3 regions of the Streptomyces sp. NPDC037410 genome follow, and region 2 is predicted to be linked to each of the others. Evidence: riboswitches for the same ligand, from Rfam matches in the RefSeq annotation. Region 2 holds a riboswitch; each other region holds the start of a gene.
The links. Region 2 has a riboswitch for cyclic di-AMP ahead of ACZ7HT_RS10755 (C40 family peptidase). Riboswitches for the same ligand answer to the same signal wherever they lie in the genome.
Positions count from the first base shown of each region.

Region 1: linked by a shared signal. The riboswitch ahead of ACZ7HT_RS27990 (M23 family metallopeptidase) and the one ahead of ACZ7HT_RS10755 (C40 family peptidase) in region 2 are both predicted to bind cyclic di-AMP.
Region 3: linked by a shared signal. The riboswitch ahead of ACZ7HT_RS21770 (M23 family metallopeptidase) and the one ahead of ACZ7HT_RS10755 (C40 family peptidase) in region 2 are both predicted to bind cyclic di-AMP.

Region 1 is NZ_JBVJWR010000019.1:50,238-55,246, reverse strand. It holds gene ACZ7HT_RS28000 (M16 family metallopeptidase) at 1-1,177, shown strand, start outside; gene ACZ7HT_RS27995 (M16 family metallopeptidase) at 1,204-2,571, shown strand; cyclic di-AMP (ydaO/yuaA leader) riboswitch at 2,770-2,933, shown strand; gene ACZ7HT_RS27990 (M23 family metallopeptidase) at 2,946-3,716, shown strand; gene ACZ7HT_RS27985 (GntR family transcriptional regulator) at 3,908-4,591, shown strand; gene ACZ7HT_RS27980 (HPr family phosphocarrier protein) at 4,950-5,009, opposite strand, start outside.
Region 2 is NZ_JBVJWR010000005.1:277,387-282,395, forward strand. It holds gene ACZ7HT_RS10745 (ATP-dependent Clp protease proteolytic subunit) at 59-676, shown strand; gene ACZ7HT_RS10750 (hypothetical protein) at 684-989, shown strand; cyclic di-AMP (ydaO/yuaA leader) riboswitch at 1,390-1,511, shown strand; gene ACZ7HT_RS10755 (C40 family peptidase) at 1,515-1,991, shown strand; gene ACZ7HT_RS10760 (hypothetical protein) at 2,062-2,580, opposite strand; gene ACZ7HT_RS10765 (ATP-binding protein) at 2,604-3,041, opposite strand; gene ACZ7HT_RS10770 (8-amino-7-oxononanoate synthase) at 3,212-4,414, opposite strand; gene bioB (biotin synthase BioB) at 4,558-5,009, shown strand, end outside.
Region 3 is NZ_JBVJWR010000012.1:233,087-238,095, reverse strand. It holds gene ACZ7HT_RS21790 (aspartate aminotransferase family protein) at 1-982, shown strand, start outside; gene ACZ7HT_RS21785 (helix-turn-helix domain-containing protein) at 1,057-1,686, shown strand; gene ACZ7HT_RS21780 (DUF6126 family protein) at 1,705-1,863, shown strand; gene ACZ7HT_RS21775 (tyrosine-protein phosphatase) at 1,882-2,703, opposite strand; cyclic di-AMP (ydaO/yuaA leader) riboswitch at 3,098-3,253, shown strand; gene ACZ7HT_RS21770 (M23 family metallopeptidase) at 3,256-4,191, shown strand; gene ACZ7HT_RS21765 (SGNH/GDSL hydrolase family protein) at 4,344-5,009, shown strand, end outside.

The DNA.
Region 1 (5,009 bases), on a different contig from region 2:
CGCCCACCTCTTCGAGCACCTGATGTTCCAGGGCTCGAAGCAGGTGCACGGCAACGGCCACTTCGAGCTGGTGCAGGGCGCCGGCGGCTCGCTCAACGGCACGACGAGCTTCGAGCGCACCAACTACTTCGAGACCATGCCCGCGCACCAGCTGGAGCTCGCGCTCTGGCTGGAGGCCGACCGCATGGGCTCGCTGCTCGCCGCCCTGGACGACGAGTCCATGGAGAACCAGCGGGACGTCGTCAAGAACGAGCGCCGCCAGCGCTACGACAACGTGCCGTACGGCACGGCCTTCGAGCGGCTGACCGCCCTCGCCTACCCGGAGGGCCACCCGTACCACCACACGCCGATCGGCTCGATGGCCGACCTGGACGCGGCCACCCTGGAGGACGCGCGGAACTTCTTCCGCACGTACTACGCCCCGAACAACGCGGTGCTGTCCGTCGTCGGCGACATCGACCCGGTGCGGACGCTCGCCTGGGTCGAGAAGTACTTCGGCTCCATCCCCGCCCACGACGGCAAGCCCGAGCCGCGCCCCGGCGATCTGCCCGAGGTCATCGGCGAGCAGCTGCGCGAGGTCGTCGAGGAGGAGGTCCCGGCCCGTGCGCTGATGGCCGCCTACCGCCTGCCGCACGACGGCACGCGCGCGTGCGACGCCGCCGACCTGGCCCTGACGGTCCTGGGCGGCGGGGAGTCCTCCCGCCTGCACAACCGCCTGGTCCGCCGCGACCGTACGGCCGTCGCCGCCGGCTTCGGCCTGCTGCGGCTCGCCGGGGCGCCCTCGCTCGGCTGGCTGGACGTCAAGACCTCCGGAGGCGTCGAGGTCCCGCAGATCGAGGCCGCCGTCGACGATGAGCTCGCCCGGTTCGCCGCCGAGGGCCCCACGCCCGAGGAGATGGAGCGCGCCCAGGCCCAGTTGGAGCGCGAGTGGCTGGACCGGCTCGGCACCGTCGCGGGCCGCGCCGACGAACTGTGCCGGTTCGCCGTGCTGTTCGGCGACCCGCAGCTCGCCCTGACCGCCGTCGACCGCGTCCTGGACATCACCGCCGACGAGGTGCGCGAGGCCGCCGCGGCCAAGCTGCGCCCCGACAACCGCGCGGTGCTCGTCTACGAGCCCCTGGCGACCGAGCAGAGCGACCACGCCGACGGCGATGACGAAGAGGGAGCGGACCAGTGACCGACGCCGCCGCGTCTTTGACGAGCATGGACTTCCACCCGCAGCCCCAGCCGGGCACCGCGAAGCCGTGGGCCTTCCCGGCCCCGGACCGCGGCACGCTGGACAACGGCCTGACCGTGCTCACCAGCCACCGCCCCGGCCAGCAGGTCGTCGCCGTGGAGCTCTTCCTGCCGGCCCCGCTGGACGCCGAGCCCGCCGGTCTCGACGGTGTCGCGACCATCATGGCCCGCGCGCTCTCCGAGGGCACCGACCAGCACAGCGCCGAGGAGTTCGCGGCCGAGCTTGAGCGCTGCGGCGCCACGCTCGACGCGCACGCCGACCACCCGGGCGTACGGGTCTCCCTGGAGGTCCCGGTCTCCCGGCTGCCCAAGGCGCTCGGGCTGCTCTCCGAGGCCCTCATCGCCCCGGCGTTCCTGGACACCGAGGTCGAGCGCCTGGTGCGCAACCGTCTCGACGAGATCCCGCACGAGACGGCCAACCCGGGGCGCCGCGCCGCGAAGCAGCTCTCCAAGGAGCTGTTCCCGGCCGAGTCCCGGATGTCCCGGCCGCGCCAGGGCACGGAGGAGACGGTCGCCGCGATCGACGCCGCCGCCGTCCGCGCCTTCTTCGAGGCGTACGTCCGGCCCTCCACGGCCACCGCCGTGGTCGTCGGCGACCTGACCGGCGTCGACCTCGACAAGGTCCTCGCCGAGACGCTGGGCGCCTGGGAGGGCGAGCCGGCCGAGCCGCTCCCGATGCCGCCGATCACCGCCGACGACACCGGACGGGTCGTCATCGTGGACCGTCCCGGCGCCGTTCAGACGCAGCTGCTGATCGGCCGGGTCGGCCCCGACCGCCACGACGGCGTGTGGCCGGCCCAGGTCCTCGGCACGTACTGCCTCGGCGGCACCCTGACCTCGCGTCTGGACCGGGTCCTGCGCGAGGAGAAGGGCTACACGTACGGCGTGCGGGCCTTCGGCCAGGTCCTCCGCTCGGACGCCGAGGGGAACGGCGCGTCGATGCTCGCCATCAGCGGATCGATCGACACCCCCAACACGGGTCCGGCGCTCGACGACCTGTGGAAGGTGCTCCGCACGCTCGCCGCCGAGGGCCTCACCGACGCCGAGCGGGAGACGGCCGTGCAGAACCTGGTGGGGGTGGCGCCCCTCAAGTACGAGACGGCGGCCTCCGTCGCCGGGACGCTCGCCGACCAGGTGGAGCAGCACCTCGCGGACGACTACCAGGCCCAGTTGTACGCGCGGCTTGCCGAGACCGGCACCGTCGAGGCGACGGCCGCCGTGGTCAGCGCCTTCCCGGTGGACCGGCTCGTCACCGTGCTCGTCGGCGACGCGGCGCAGATCGCGGAGCCGGTGCGCGCGCTCGGCATCGGTGAAGTGACCGTCGTGACGGGCTGATTCCGGTCCTGAGACGACAACGGGAGGGCCCCGACGGCATAGTTCGTCGGGGTCCTCCGCTTTGTCCGTATTGCGATCAAGGTGATTGTTTGCCCTGTGGTATGTCTTACAAAAGACGTGTCCGGTTGGTGATTGAAAGACGATCCGCATAGCGTCGGTGCGGCTGTTCGTCAGTGCACGTGCCGCAACCGCGGCATCGGACAGTCATCGCCGAGTCCCCGTCAGGCGCGAGCCTGGGGAGCCGGGGACCCACATCGTCCCTGGGGTGAATCGGGCGCCTTCGTCTCGTGCGGAGGGGCTCGTAGGAGACCTTCCTGCTCCGAACCCGTCAGCTAACCCGGTAGGCGAGAAGGAAGGAAAGGATCAGCCTCTACATGGCGTTCACCCGTGCCACCGGGAAGCATCGTGGTCCGAGCCGGATGGCGCGCCGCAGCGTGGGCATCGCCGGCGTCGCGACGCTCGCCACCACCGGCGTCATCGGAACCCTCGCCTCCCCGGCACTCGCCGCCGACACGGACGACCGCTCCGTCGAGGACACCGGCCTCACCCAGGTGATCACCGAGGACTCCCTCGTCGACCCGATCAACGCCCAGGCCACCGCCCAGGAGCAGGAGGCCGTCGAGGCCATCGCCAAGGAGAAGGCCAGGGCCGAGGCGAAGCGCAAGGCCGAGGCCCGCGCCAAGGAGATCCGGGTGGAGCGCGAGCGCGCCGCCCGCGAGGCCGAGCGCCGCCGCCTCGCCTCCTTCCAGGCCCCCGTCGCCGGCTCGTACGTCTCCACCGGCTACAAGAGCAGCGGCTCGCTCTGGTCCTCCGGCAGTCACTCCGGCATCGACTTCCACGCCGCCTACGGCACCCGGGTCGTCTCCGTCGGCTCCGGCACCGTCGTCGAGGCCGGCTGGGGCGGCGCGTACGGCAACAACATCGTGATCCGGATGAACGACGGCACGTACACGCAGTACGGGCACCTCTCCTCCATCGGCGTCTACGTCGGCCAGACCGTCGAGCCGGGCCAGCAGATAGGCGTCTCGGGCTCCTCCGGCAACTCGACCGGCCCGCACCTCCACTTCGAGGCGCGCACCAGCCCCGAGTACGGCTCGGACATCAACCCGATCGCGTACCTCCGCGCCCGCGGCGTGAACGTCTGACCCGTACCGCCATCGCGTACCGCGTCGCAAAAGCCCCGGCTCGTACTGAGCCGGGGCTTTTCGCTGTCCAAAAGACTTCCATGGATTCCGCCGGGGCATCGGAAATTCCGGCGGGCTGCAATAGAGTCGAAGATCGGCGCAGAACAGGCGCCACTCGAATTGTCTCGCGCGCACCAAGGCGGAGGTCGGACATGCGCATTCCCGCGCACTCGGTATGCACGGCGATCCGGGACGACATCGTCTCCGGCGTGTACGAGCGGGGCGGTCGGCTGACCGAGGAGCAGCTAGCCCGCCGGTACGGGGTCTCCCGGGTCCCGGTCCGCGAGGCGCTGCGCACCCTGGAGTCCGAGGGCTTCGTCGTCTCCCGCCGCCACGCGGGCGCCCACGTCGCCGAGCCGACCGAGCAGGAGGCCGCCGACCTGCTCGACATGCGGGCGCTGCTCGAACCGCTGGGCGCCGCCCGGGCCGCGCAGCGGCGCACCGAGGCGCACCTCAAGGTGCTGCGCGGCCTGGTCAGGCTGGGGCAGGAGCGGGCCAGGCGCGATCAGGGCGAGGACCTGCGCTCGCTCGGCGGCTGGTTCCACGAGACGCTCGCGCAGGCCTCAGGGAGCCCCGCCCTGACGGCGCTGCTCACCCAGTTGCGGCACAAGATCGCCTGGACGTACGTCGTGGAGCAGCCCGCCCAGCCGGTGGAGGCCTGGGCCGAGCACGGCGCGATCGTGGACGCCGTGGCGCGCGGGGACGCCGAGCGGGCGCGGGCGCTGACTGCGCTCCACGCGGAACGCTCACTGCCGCTACACCGGCTCAAAAGGCTGGAGCCGGGCCGTGTGAGGGTTTCGCAACACGCCGTCAACACGGCGAGTGCCCGGAATTAACACCCGCACCGTATACAAAGAAAAGGCATCCGGCCCGGAATTCGCGCCGGGTTTTCCGTGCTGCCCGAAATCGTGACCGGGGAAATGCGTATGGCCGTGGGGGGGGGGGGGGGGGGGGGGGGGGGGGGGGGGGTGGGGGGGGGGCGGGGGGGGGGGGGGGGGGGGGGGGGGGGGGGGGGGGGGGGGGGGGTACTTACGTCCCCCCCCCCCCCCCCCCCCCCCCCCCCCCCCCCCCCCCCCCCTCCCCCCCCCCCGCCCCCCCCCCCCCCCCCCCCCCCCCCCCCCCCAACCACCCCCCCCCCCCCCCCCCCCCCCCCCCCCCCCCCCCCACGGCCATACGTCGTACGGGGGACCCGGGTCAGACGGTCTCGGGCAGCTCGTCCAGGCCCTCGGCGACCAGCTTCGCCAGGCGGTCGAG
Region 2 (5,009 bases):
TCATCTTACGGTCTGTACGTCCTGTACATTTTTTACAGACAGCTGGAGGTGCTCAGCCATGGATGCCCGCCACGTCCTGCCCGAGTTCACGGAGCGGACCTCGTTCGGAACGCGAACGCTCGACCCGTACTCGAAGCTCCTCGCGTCCCGGATCGTCTTCCTCGGCACCCCGATCGACGAGACCTCGGCCAACGACGTCATCGCCCAGTTCCTGCACCTCGACTACGCCGCCCCCGGCCAGGACATCGCGCTCTACATCAACTCGCCCGGCGGCTCGATCAGCGCCATGACCGCGATCCACGACACGATGCGGACGCTCTCCTGCGACGTGGAGACCACCTGCCTCGGCCAGGCCACCTCCACCGCCGCCGTCCTCCTCGCCGCCGGCACCCCCGGCAAGCGGCTCGTCCTCCCCGGCGCCCGGGTCGCCCTCCGCCAGCCGGCCATGGACGAACCCCTCCAGGGACAGCCGAGCGACCTCGACATCCACGCGCGCGAGCTGCTCCGGCTGCGCGCCCTGGTGGCCGGGATGCTCACCGAGTACACCGGGCAGAGCAGGGACCGGATCGACGCCGACATCGACCGCCTCACCGTCCTGGACGCGCCGGCGGCCCTCGCGTACGGCCTGGTGGACCACGTGATCACGAACCGGCGCGACGCCGGCGCGGCACGGTGAGCCGGCCGTGGTGCCCGAGCTGCCGCCGCTGCCCGCGCTGACCCGGGCCGAGGGCGAGTTGATCGACGCGTACCTCGAAGTCGTCGATCTTCTTGGGAAGATCAACCCATCCAGGGGTACGCATACCTATGGGGCACTGCGGGCGGCACAGGCCCTGGTGGGACGCGCGGAGGCGTTGCGCGAGGCTCTGACGCTCATGCATATGCGGGGCGAGAGCGAGGTGCACACGGACACACTGGCGCGCGCCCTGCGGGTGTTGGACGGCGAGCGCCGCACCGGCCGCGTCACCGTCCCCCGCACACGGGCGAGTTGACATTCCGGCATGTCGTGTCGAGGTCCGTACGGCCGACACGCAACGCAGAATCGCTCCCCCGTTCGGCGTAGTCGATGAGTCGACATATGCGTCGGGTGAGTTGCGCAACAGGTGTACGCATCTGGCGGAATGGGGCGTTCCACCGCTGGTGCGGGCCTCGTAGGCCAAACCTCCGGTGATCACGAAAGCACCCTGTCCACCCGAATGGATCAGTCGTGAGGAGCCTCACATATCGCCGTTTCAGCTCGGAATTCGCCCTGGGTGTGGGTCAAGATCCCTGTCGACGACAAGCCCCCGCCATCCGAGGCGGGGCGGTCCGGGCGGACGCCGAGTCCTGCCGCTGTCCCGGATGTCTGGTCGACAGGAGTGGATCGGCAGGAGTGGAGGACCCAGGCAGTACGGGACGTACGCGCTGTTTCCGCAGCGGGGCCGTCCCTTGGGGTGAAGCCGCAGCCGCGGCCGGGCATCTTCGCCAGCCCGAACCCGACAGGTCATCCTTCGCAGGCGGCTGACGAAGGGTTGCGCATGACTGCGCAGATGCACGTCCCGTCCCTGCTGTCCCGGGCCGGAGCCGTCACGGCTCTCACCCTCGCCGCCGTCGGCGGCACGATGCTCGCACCAGGTGCGGCACCCGAGGCCCAGGCGGCGACCACCTACGCGAACAAGGCACTGAGCGTCGCCGCGTCCAAGAAGGGAGCCCCGTACCGGTACGGGAGCGCGGGACCCACCCGGTTCGACTGCTCCGGTCTGACGCTCTACGCGTACAAGCAGGCGGGCAAGTCGCTGCCCCGCACCGCGCAGCAGCAGTACAACAACACCCGGCACATCTCCGCGTCCAGCAGACAGAAGGGGGACCTGGTCTTCTTCCACTCCGGCGGGAGCGTCTACCACGTGGGCATCTACGCCGGCAGCGGCAAGATCTGGCACTCGCCCAAGACGGGATCCTGGGTGAAGCTCGACCCGATCTGGACGTCGAAGGTCTACTACGGCCGCGTCCGGTGATCCGGCGGCCTTAGCGGTCCGTGCGTGAGGGGTGCGGTGGCGCCGCCGCACCCCTCACGGTCCCGGCCGGTCAGCGGCCCACGCTGCTGAGGTCGATGGGCCCCGGCGGGACCAGCTCACCCGCCTCGTACGCGTGGAGCCGCCGGGTCAGCTCCGGAAGGTCGTACGCGGGGAAGTTCACCTGGAGCAGCTGCGGACGGAAGCGCGAGGCCTGTGTCTCGTCGAACAGCGCCACGTCCATCGGCTTGATGCCGACGTCCCACGCGTCGGGGGCGGCCCAGTGCCCCATCCGGACGTAGAAGTCGTCGCGGGGACCCGCGTTCGCCACTGCCGAGAGGAACGCGAGGCCGCTGTCGACGGGGAAGTCGATGAGCATCCAGCCGCGCCGCGACTCCACGTACGCCGCCATGTGCGGCAGCTTCTCCACCCAGCTCTCGTTGGACTCGCCGACGTCCTGGCAGCAGGTCCAGGTGTCGAAGCCACAGCGCCAGATCGCCTCGATCGCGGGCGCCAACAGCTCGTCGATCTCCGCCGCACGCTCTCCCACCCGCACGGGAACGGTGGGGTGGACGCCTTCGTATGTGCTCATCGCGCGAGCGTACAGACGGACCGCTAGCAGCTGGCGAGTGGGGCGGAGGTCCACGGGAGGGTGATCCAGACCGTCTTCCCGCCCTCCTCGGTCGGGGTGACCGACAGGCGGCCACCCGCCTCCGCCGCCAGGGAGCGGATGATGACCATGCCCCGGCCGTTGTCCTGCTGGACCGCAGCGGGCAGACGGCGGGGCCAGCGCGGGTGGCTGTCGGTGACGCCGATGTGGAGGCGCTCCTCGCGCTCCAGACGGACGTCGACCGTGAAGGTGGGCGACTGCCCGAAGGTGTGCAGGACGGCGTTGGTGGCCAGTTCCGAGACCATCAGGCGGATCGCGTCCGCCAGGTCGTCGGCACCGCCGAGGCCCCACCCGTCGAGGACCTCCGCGACGAACCGCCGGGCGGTGGGGACCGACGCGGGATCGCTCGGCAGAGTGACGGATGCTTCCTGATGGTCTGCCATGGCGACGCTGTCCCTTTCCCGCCGGGGCTTCTGCCCCGGATCGCGCTTCGCGCCAGAGTCCCACCGATCGTGCCGCCCCGGCAGGCGTTCCACCAAGATATGTCCCCATCTGTCGCCCGAAGCGGTGAACTCTGCGGCCCGGGAACGCCCTTGGAGCTCCCGATGGGACGTCAGACCGTCGGCGCGGTCCGCAGGATCGTTTCCACCGCGCGTGCGATCTCCGCGTCCGTCAGATCGGCCCGCGCCGTCAGGCGCAGCCGCGAGATGCCGTCGGGGACGGACGGCGGCCGGAAGCAGCCGACCGCCAGGCCCTGTTCGCGGCAGTCCGCCGCCCAGCGCAGCGCCGCCTCCGGGGAAGGGGCGTGGACCGAGACGACGGCCGCGTCGGGACGGGCCGAGGTGAGCCCGGCCTCCGTGAGCAGCCGGTGCAGGGTGGTGGCGACGGTACGGGCCCGCTCGGCGAGCCCCGGCTCGGCGGCGATCAGCCGCAGGCTCGCGAGCGCCCCGCCCGCGGCGGCCGGCGCGAGCCCGGTGTCGAAGATGAAGGTGCGGGCGGCGTTCACCAGGTGCTCGATCACCCGGGCCGGGCCGAGGACGGCGCCGCCCTGGCTGCCGAGGGACTTCGAGAGGGTGAGGGTGGCGACGACGTCCTCGTCGCCCGCGAGCCCGGCCTCGTGCAGCGCGCCCCGGCCGCCGTCGCCGAGGACGCCGAAGCCGTGGGCGTCGTCGACGACGAGCCCGGCGCCGTGCGCCCGGCAGGCCTCGGCGAGCCCGCGGAGCGGGGCCTTGTCGCCGTCGACGGAGAAGACGGAGTCGCTGACGACGAGCGCCCGGCGCCCCGGGTGGGTGTCCAGGGTCTTGGCGACGGCCTCGGCGTCGGTGTGCGGGACGACCGCGGTCTCGGCGCGCGCGAGGCGGCAGCCGTCCACGATCGAGGCGTGGTTGGCGGCGTCGGAGACGATCAGGGAGTCCCGGCCGGAGAGCGCGGTGAGCGCGGCGAGGTTCGCGGCGTAGCCGGAGGAGAAGACGAGGGCCGCCTCGAAACCGCAGAACTCGGCGAGCTCGCGCTCCAGGCGGGTGTGCAGCCGGGTGGTGCCGGTGACGAGCCGCGAGCCGGTGGCGCCGGCGCCCCAGCGCCTGGCCGCCTCGGCCGCCGCCTCGGTGACCTCGGCGCGGCGGGTGAGCCCGAGGTAGTCGTTGCTCGCCAGGTCCAGGACGTCCGACTCGGCCGCCCGGGGCCGCAGCGTCCGGACGAGACCGGCCTCGGCCCGGCGGCGCGCCTCGGCGTCGGTCCAGTCGAAGGCGGTACGGCGCGGGCCCCCGGCCCGTGCGTCCTCGGCGCCCCCGGCGCGTGCGTCCTCGTCCCGTGGCATGCGGCGATCCTTTTGTAGGCAGCGCACAGACCCTAACCGCAGGACGCCGAGGTCGGGATGTGGTCATCCACACACCTCTATCGGGGGCGTTTGTTCGGATCCTCCTTGGCCCGGGGGCGGGCGGTAGGCAAGGATCTGCGGTTATGGACCTGCTGAACACGCTGGTGGAGAAGGGGCTGCGGCGCGAGCTGCCGACCCGTGAAGAAGCGCTCGCCGTGCTGGCGACCTCCGACGACGAACTGCTCGAGGTGGTGGCGGCGGCCGGCAAGGTGCGCCGTCAGTGGTTCGGGCGCCGGGTGAAGCTGAACTACCTGGTCAATCTGAAGTCCGGTCTCTGTCCCGAGGACTGCTCGTACTGCTCGCAGCGGCTCGGCTCGAAGGCCGAGATCCTCAAGTACACCTGGTTGAAGCCGGACGAGGCCTCGCAGGCCGCGGCGGCGGGTGTCGCCGGCGGCGCCAAGCGGGTCTGCCTGGTGGCCAGCGGCCGCGGCCCGACGGACCGGGACGTGGAGCGCGTCGGCAAGACGATCGAGGCGATCAAGGAGCAGAACGAGGGCGTCGAGGTGTGCGCCTGTCTCGGTCTGCTCTCCGACGG
Region 3 (5,009 bases), on a different contig from region 2:
CGCCCGGTACGCCACCGGGCGGCCGAGGGTCCTCTACTGCCACCACGCCTTCCACGGGCTCACCACCGGCTCCCTCTCGGTCAACGGCGAGCAGGGCTTCCGCGAGGGCTTCGACCCGCTGCTGCCGGACACCGCGATCGCCCTCGGCGACCTCGACGCCCTGGAGCGGGAGCTGCGCCGGGGCGACGTGGCCGCCTTCGTCGTCGAGCCCATCCAAGGCAAGGGCGTCCACGAGGCGCCACCGGGCTTCCTCCGGGCCGCGCAGGACCTCCTGCACCGGCACGGCGCGCTGCTCGTCGCCGACGAGGTCCAGACGGGCCTCGGCAGGACCGGCGACTTCTACGCCTACCAGCACGAGGAGGGCGTCGAGCCGGACCTGGTCTGCGTCGCCAAGGCGCTCTCCGGCGGCTACGTGCCGGTCGGCGCCACCCTCGGCAAGGACTGGATCTTCAAGAAGGTGTACTCGTCGATGGACCGGGTCCTGGTCCACTCGGCGAGCTTCGGATCGAACGCGCAGGCCATGGCCGCCGGGCTCGCCGTCCTCTCGGTCATGGAGGACGAGGACACCGTCGCGCACGCCCGCCGGATCGGCGACCTGCTCTCCGGCCGTCTGAAGGAGCTCGTGCCGCGGTACGAGCTGCTGCACGAGATCCGCGGGCGCGGCCTGATGATCGGGATCGAGTTCGGGCGGCCGTCCTCGCTGGGCCTGCGCGGGCGCTGGACGATGCTCCAGGCGGCCCGCAAGGGCCTCTTCGCCCAGATGGTCGTCGTCCCGCTGCTCCAGCGGCACAGGATCCTCACCCAGGTCTCCGGGGACCACCTGGAGGTGATCAAGCTGATCCCGCCGCTGATCATCGACGAGGCGGACGTGGACCGGTTCGTCACCGCCTTCACCGCGGTCATGGACGACGCCCACGGCGGCGGCGGGCTGATGTGGGACTTCGGGAAGACGCTGGTCAAGCAGGCGGTCGCGCAGCGCTGACACGATCGCGACGCCGGTTTTGCCTCTGAGGCAAGAAATTTGCCTCAGAGGCACGAACCTGGCGGAATGGACGCATGGACCACGTCCCCGGGGACACCTCCCCGGACCCCGCCCTCACCGCCGTCCTGCCGGACGTCGCCCCGCAGCTGCGGGCCCTGCGCCGCCGCCGGGGGCTCACCCTGGAGGCCGCCGCCCAGCGGGCCGGTCTCTCTCCGGCCCACCTCTCGCGCCTGGAGACGGGGAACCGGCAGCCCTCGCTGCCGATGCTGCTGGCCCTGTCCCGTATCTACGGTACGACGGTCTCCGAGCTCCTGGGCGAGACGCCCCCCGAGCGCGACCCCGTCGTCCGGGCCGACCGCTCCGAGCCCGTCGAGGCCGACGGCTGGATCTACCGCCAGGCGGGCGGCGCCGGTCGCGCCCTCCAGTGCCTGCGGGTGCACGTGCCCTACGCCACCCGGGCCGACATCGTGCGGGTCCACCCCGGCGAGGAGTGGATCCACGTCCTGGAGGGCCGGGTCCGGCTCGCGCTCGGCGACGCCGTCCATGTCCTCGATCCCGGGGACAGCGCGCACTTCGACTCGCTGACCCCGCACCGGATCGGCGCCGCCACGTCCGGCGGGGCCGAGCTGCTCTTCGTCCACACGCTGATGCAGAGCCCCGCCGCCGACCTGTGCCTCGGCGACGGGACCCCGCATCGGCGCTGACGTCCAGAAAGGACCGACATGTCCGAGAAGTCAGTACGACCGGTCACCGGCGAGGAGCGCGGTGAAGGCAAGTTCCCCAAGGGGCTCGTGCTCCGTCTCTTCGCCTATCTGATCGCGGGCCACCTCTTCGCCGGCTTCCTCTACCTGCTCTTCACGCTCGGCGCGCAGGGCCAGTAGGGCGTACGGGGGCAGGCGTCACGCCTCCGTGAGCAGGCGCTCCCGCAGCCGCTCGCGGGTCTCCGGGGCCAGCTTCAGGCCCTCCGCGAAGTAGGCGTCCACCGAGCCCCAGGTCGTCTCGATCGTCTCGAACGCGGCCCGCAGATACTCCACCCGCGCGTCGAACAGCGGGCTCAGCAGCTCCATCACCTCGGGCGACATCGCGTCCGGGGAGGTGGAGCTGCGGCGCACCTTGTAGCGGCGGTGCGGGGCGTTCGACTTCACGTAGTCGGCCTCGATCGCCTCCCGCTCGACCCCGACCGCGAGCAGGGTGATCGCGATGGCGACCCCGGCCCGGTCCTTGCCGGCCGCGCAGTGCAGGAGGGCCGGGACACTCTCCTCCGCCATGGCGTGCAGGAGCCGGCTGTGCTCCTCGGTCCGCTCCAGCACGTTCTTCCGGTACGAGCGGGACATCCGGGCGGCCGCCTTGCCGTCGCCGAGGACCTCGCGCAGCTGCGCGATCTCGCCGTCGCGCACCAGCTTCCAGAACTCCTTGCCGTCGGCAGGGTCGTTGAGGGGTATGTTCACGTTCTGCACGCCGGGCAGCTCGACGTCGGGGCCCTCGATCCTCCGGTCCGACTCGTTGCGGAAGTCGAAGACGGTGTGCAGGCCGAGCGAGGCGAGGAAGGCGGCGTCGTCCTCCGTCGCGTGGGCGAGGTGGCCGCTGCGGAAGAGGCGCCCGGGGCGGACGGCGCGCCCGTCCGTCGTCGGCAGGCCGCCCACGTCCCGGAAGTTGCGGACCTCCGCCAGCTCGGGCTCGTCGGATTCGGCGGGCGGGACCTGCGGCAGCTGCTGGGTCACGGCTGCTCCTGTTCTGTAGATCGGTTCCTGTGTCCGGTGGATCGGTTCCTGGGGCAATCATCTCGGGTGGGGGCCCGGAGGCGCACCCCCTCGGACGGGAATGGGCGATCTGTCCGTATTGAGAGCTAAGAGGTAACCCGCCCTGGTTGCAGGGGAGATGAGGATTCGCGCGTGAGCAGCGTCATAACCGTGACGGACCGTGCCTGATCGTCTTTTCCAAATACCCCCCGGGAAAAGGAGATCGAGGGGCCGCCGTCGACGGAGGGTGACCGGAATTCCGCCCGGAAATCAAGAAATCCCGGAGTGCGTGAAAACCGTGGCTTGTTCACGCCGACCCCACTCGTCTAGCGTCGCGCTCACTCCGGACGGACCGCCGAATCCTGCCACCGACCGGAATCCGCACTCACCGGTAGAAGGCAGGAGCGGGGGAACCAGGTAAGTCGCCGATCCCTCGAAAGGACGGCTCGGGGTGAAGTCGCGTACTGCACGCGGCCGGACATCTCCAGTCCGAACCCGACAGCTCACCTCGCAGGCGCCGGAGAGGAATTCGCCATGCCCGCGAAGGGTAAGCACCGCCGCACCAAGTCCAACCGCCTGACCCGTGGCCTCGCCGCCGCCGGCACCGGCGGCGCCGTCGTCGCCCTCCCGCTCCTCGGAGCCACCGGCGCCCACGCCGCCACCCCGGCCGCCGCTCCCGCGCAGGCCGTCGCCCAGGTGAAGGCCGCCGCCGTCGAGGCCGCGCCCGCCACCGCGAAGGCCGCGCCGAAGACGTACTCCGTCGTCCGCGGCGACTACCTGTCGAAGATCGCCGCCGAGCACCACCTGGCGGGCGGCTGGCAGAAGCTCTACAAGGACAACCGCCAGGTCGTCGGCGGGAACCCCTCGCTGATCCTGCCCGGCATGAAGCTCACCCTCGGTGCGAAGAGCACCGCCGGGGCCGCGCACCACGACTGGCAGTCCTCCGGCAAGAACGGCGACACCCAGCGCGCCTCGCGCAGCAGCGAGCGCACCTCGGCCCCGGCCGCCCCCGCGCCCGCCGCGCCGTCCGCCGCGCCGTCCTCGTCGGCCGCGCCGAGCTCCTCCGGCTGGGTCGCCCCGATCGCCGGTGCCGGCATGTCGACCCCGTACCACCAGGCCGGCTCCATGTGGTCCTCCGGCTACCACACCGGTGTCGACTTCATCGCCTCCACCGGCACCCCCGTCCACGCGGTCGGCCCCGGCACCGTCTACTCCGCCGGCGACGGCGGCGCGTACGGCAACCAGGTCGTCATCCAGCACGCCGACGGCACCTTCTCGCAGTACGCCCACCTGTCCTCGATCTCCGTCTCCGCCGGCCAGGCCGTCACCGGCGGCCAGGAGATCGGCCTCTCCGGCGCGACCGGCAACGTGACCGGCCCGCACCTGCACTTCGAGATGCGCACCGGGCCGGAGTACGGCTCCGACATCGACCCGCTGGCGGCCCTGCGCCAGCACGGCGTGAGCATCTGACGACACGTCACCCCCCGGATGCCCGGCACACCCGTGCCGGGCATCCGGCGTATTCCGGTTTGGCGGAATCTTTATCGGTGGCATATGTCACCCTGCGTCAACCCTTCCTTACGGTCGCGTAGGTCCCATCCCAAAGGGAAGGATGTGCTCCCGTGGCAGACGATTCGAGATCAACAGACAAGAACGCATTCGGGTCGTACGCGGCGATCGGTGACAGCTTCACCGAGGGCGTCGGAGACCCCGGGCCCGACGGGACGTACGTCGGCTGGGCGGACCGCTTCGCGGTGCTGCTCGCCGACCAGCTGCCGGAGCACGACGGCTTCCGGTACGCCAATCTCGCCGTACGGGGGCGCCTTCTCGACCAGATCGTGGCGGAACAGGTCCCGCGGGCGAAGGAACTCGCCCCCGACCTGGTGACCTTCTGCGCGGGCGGCAACGACATCATCCGCCCCGGGACGGACCCCGACGACGTGGCCGAGCGCTTCGAGCGCGCCGTCGCCGACCTGAGCTCCGCCGTCGGCACCGTCATGGTGACCACCGGCTTCGACACCCGCGACGTGACCCTGCTCAAGCACCTGCGCGGCAAGATCGCCACGTACAACGGGCACGTCCGGGCCATCGCGGACCGCTACGGCTGCCCGGTCCTCGACCTGTGGTCGCTGAAGTCCGTCCAGGACCGGCGCGCCTGGGACGACGACCGGCTGCACCTCTCGCCCGAGGGACACACCCGCGTCGCCCTGCGCGCCGCCCAGGTCCTCGGCATGCCCGTGCCCGCCGACCCGGACCAGCCCTGGCCGCCGGTCCCGCCGCGCGGCACC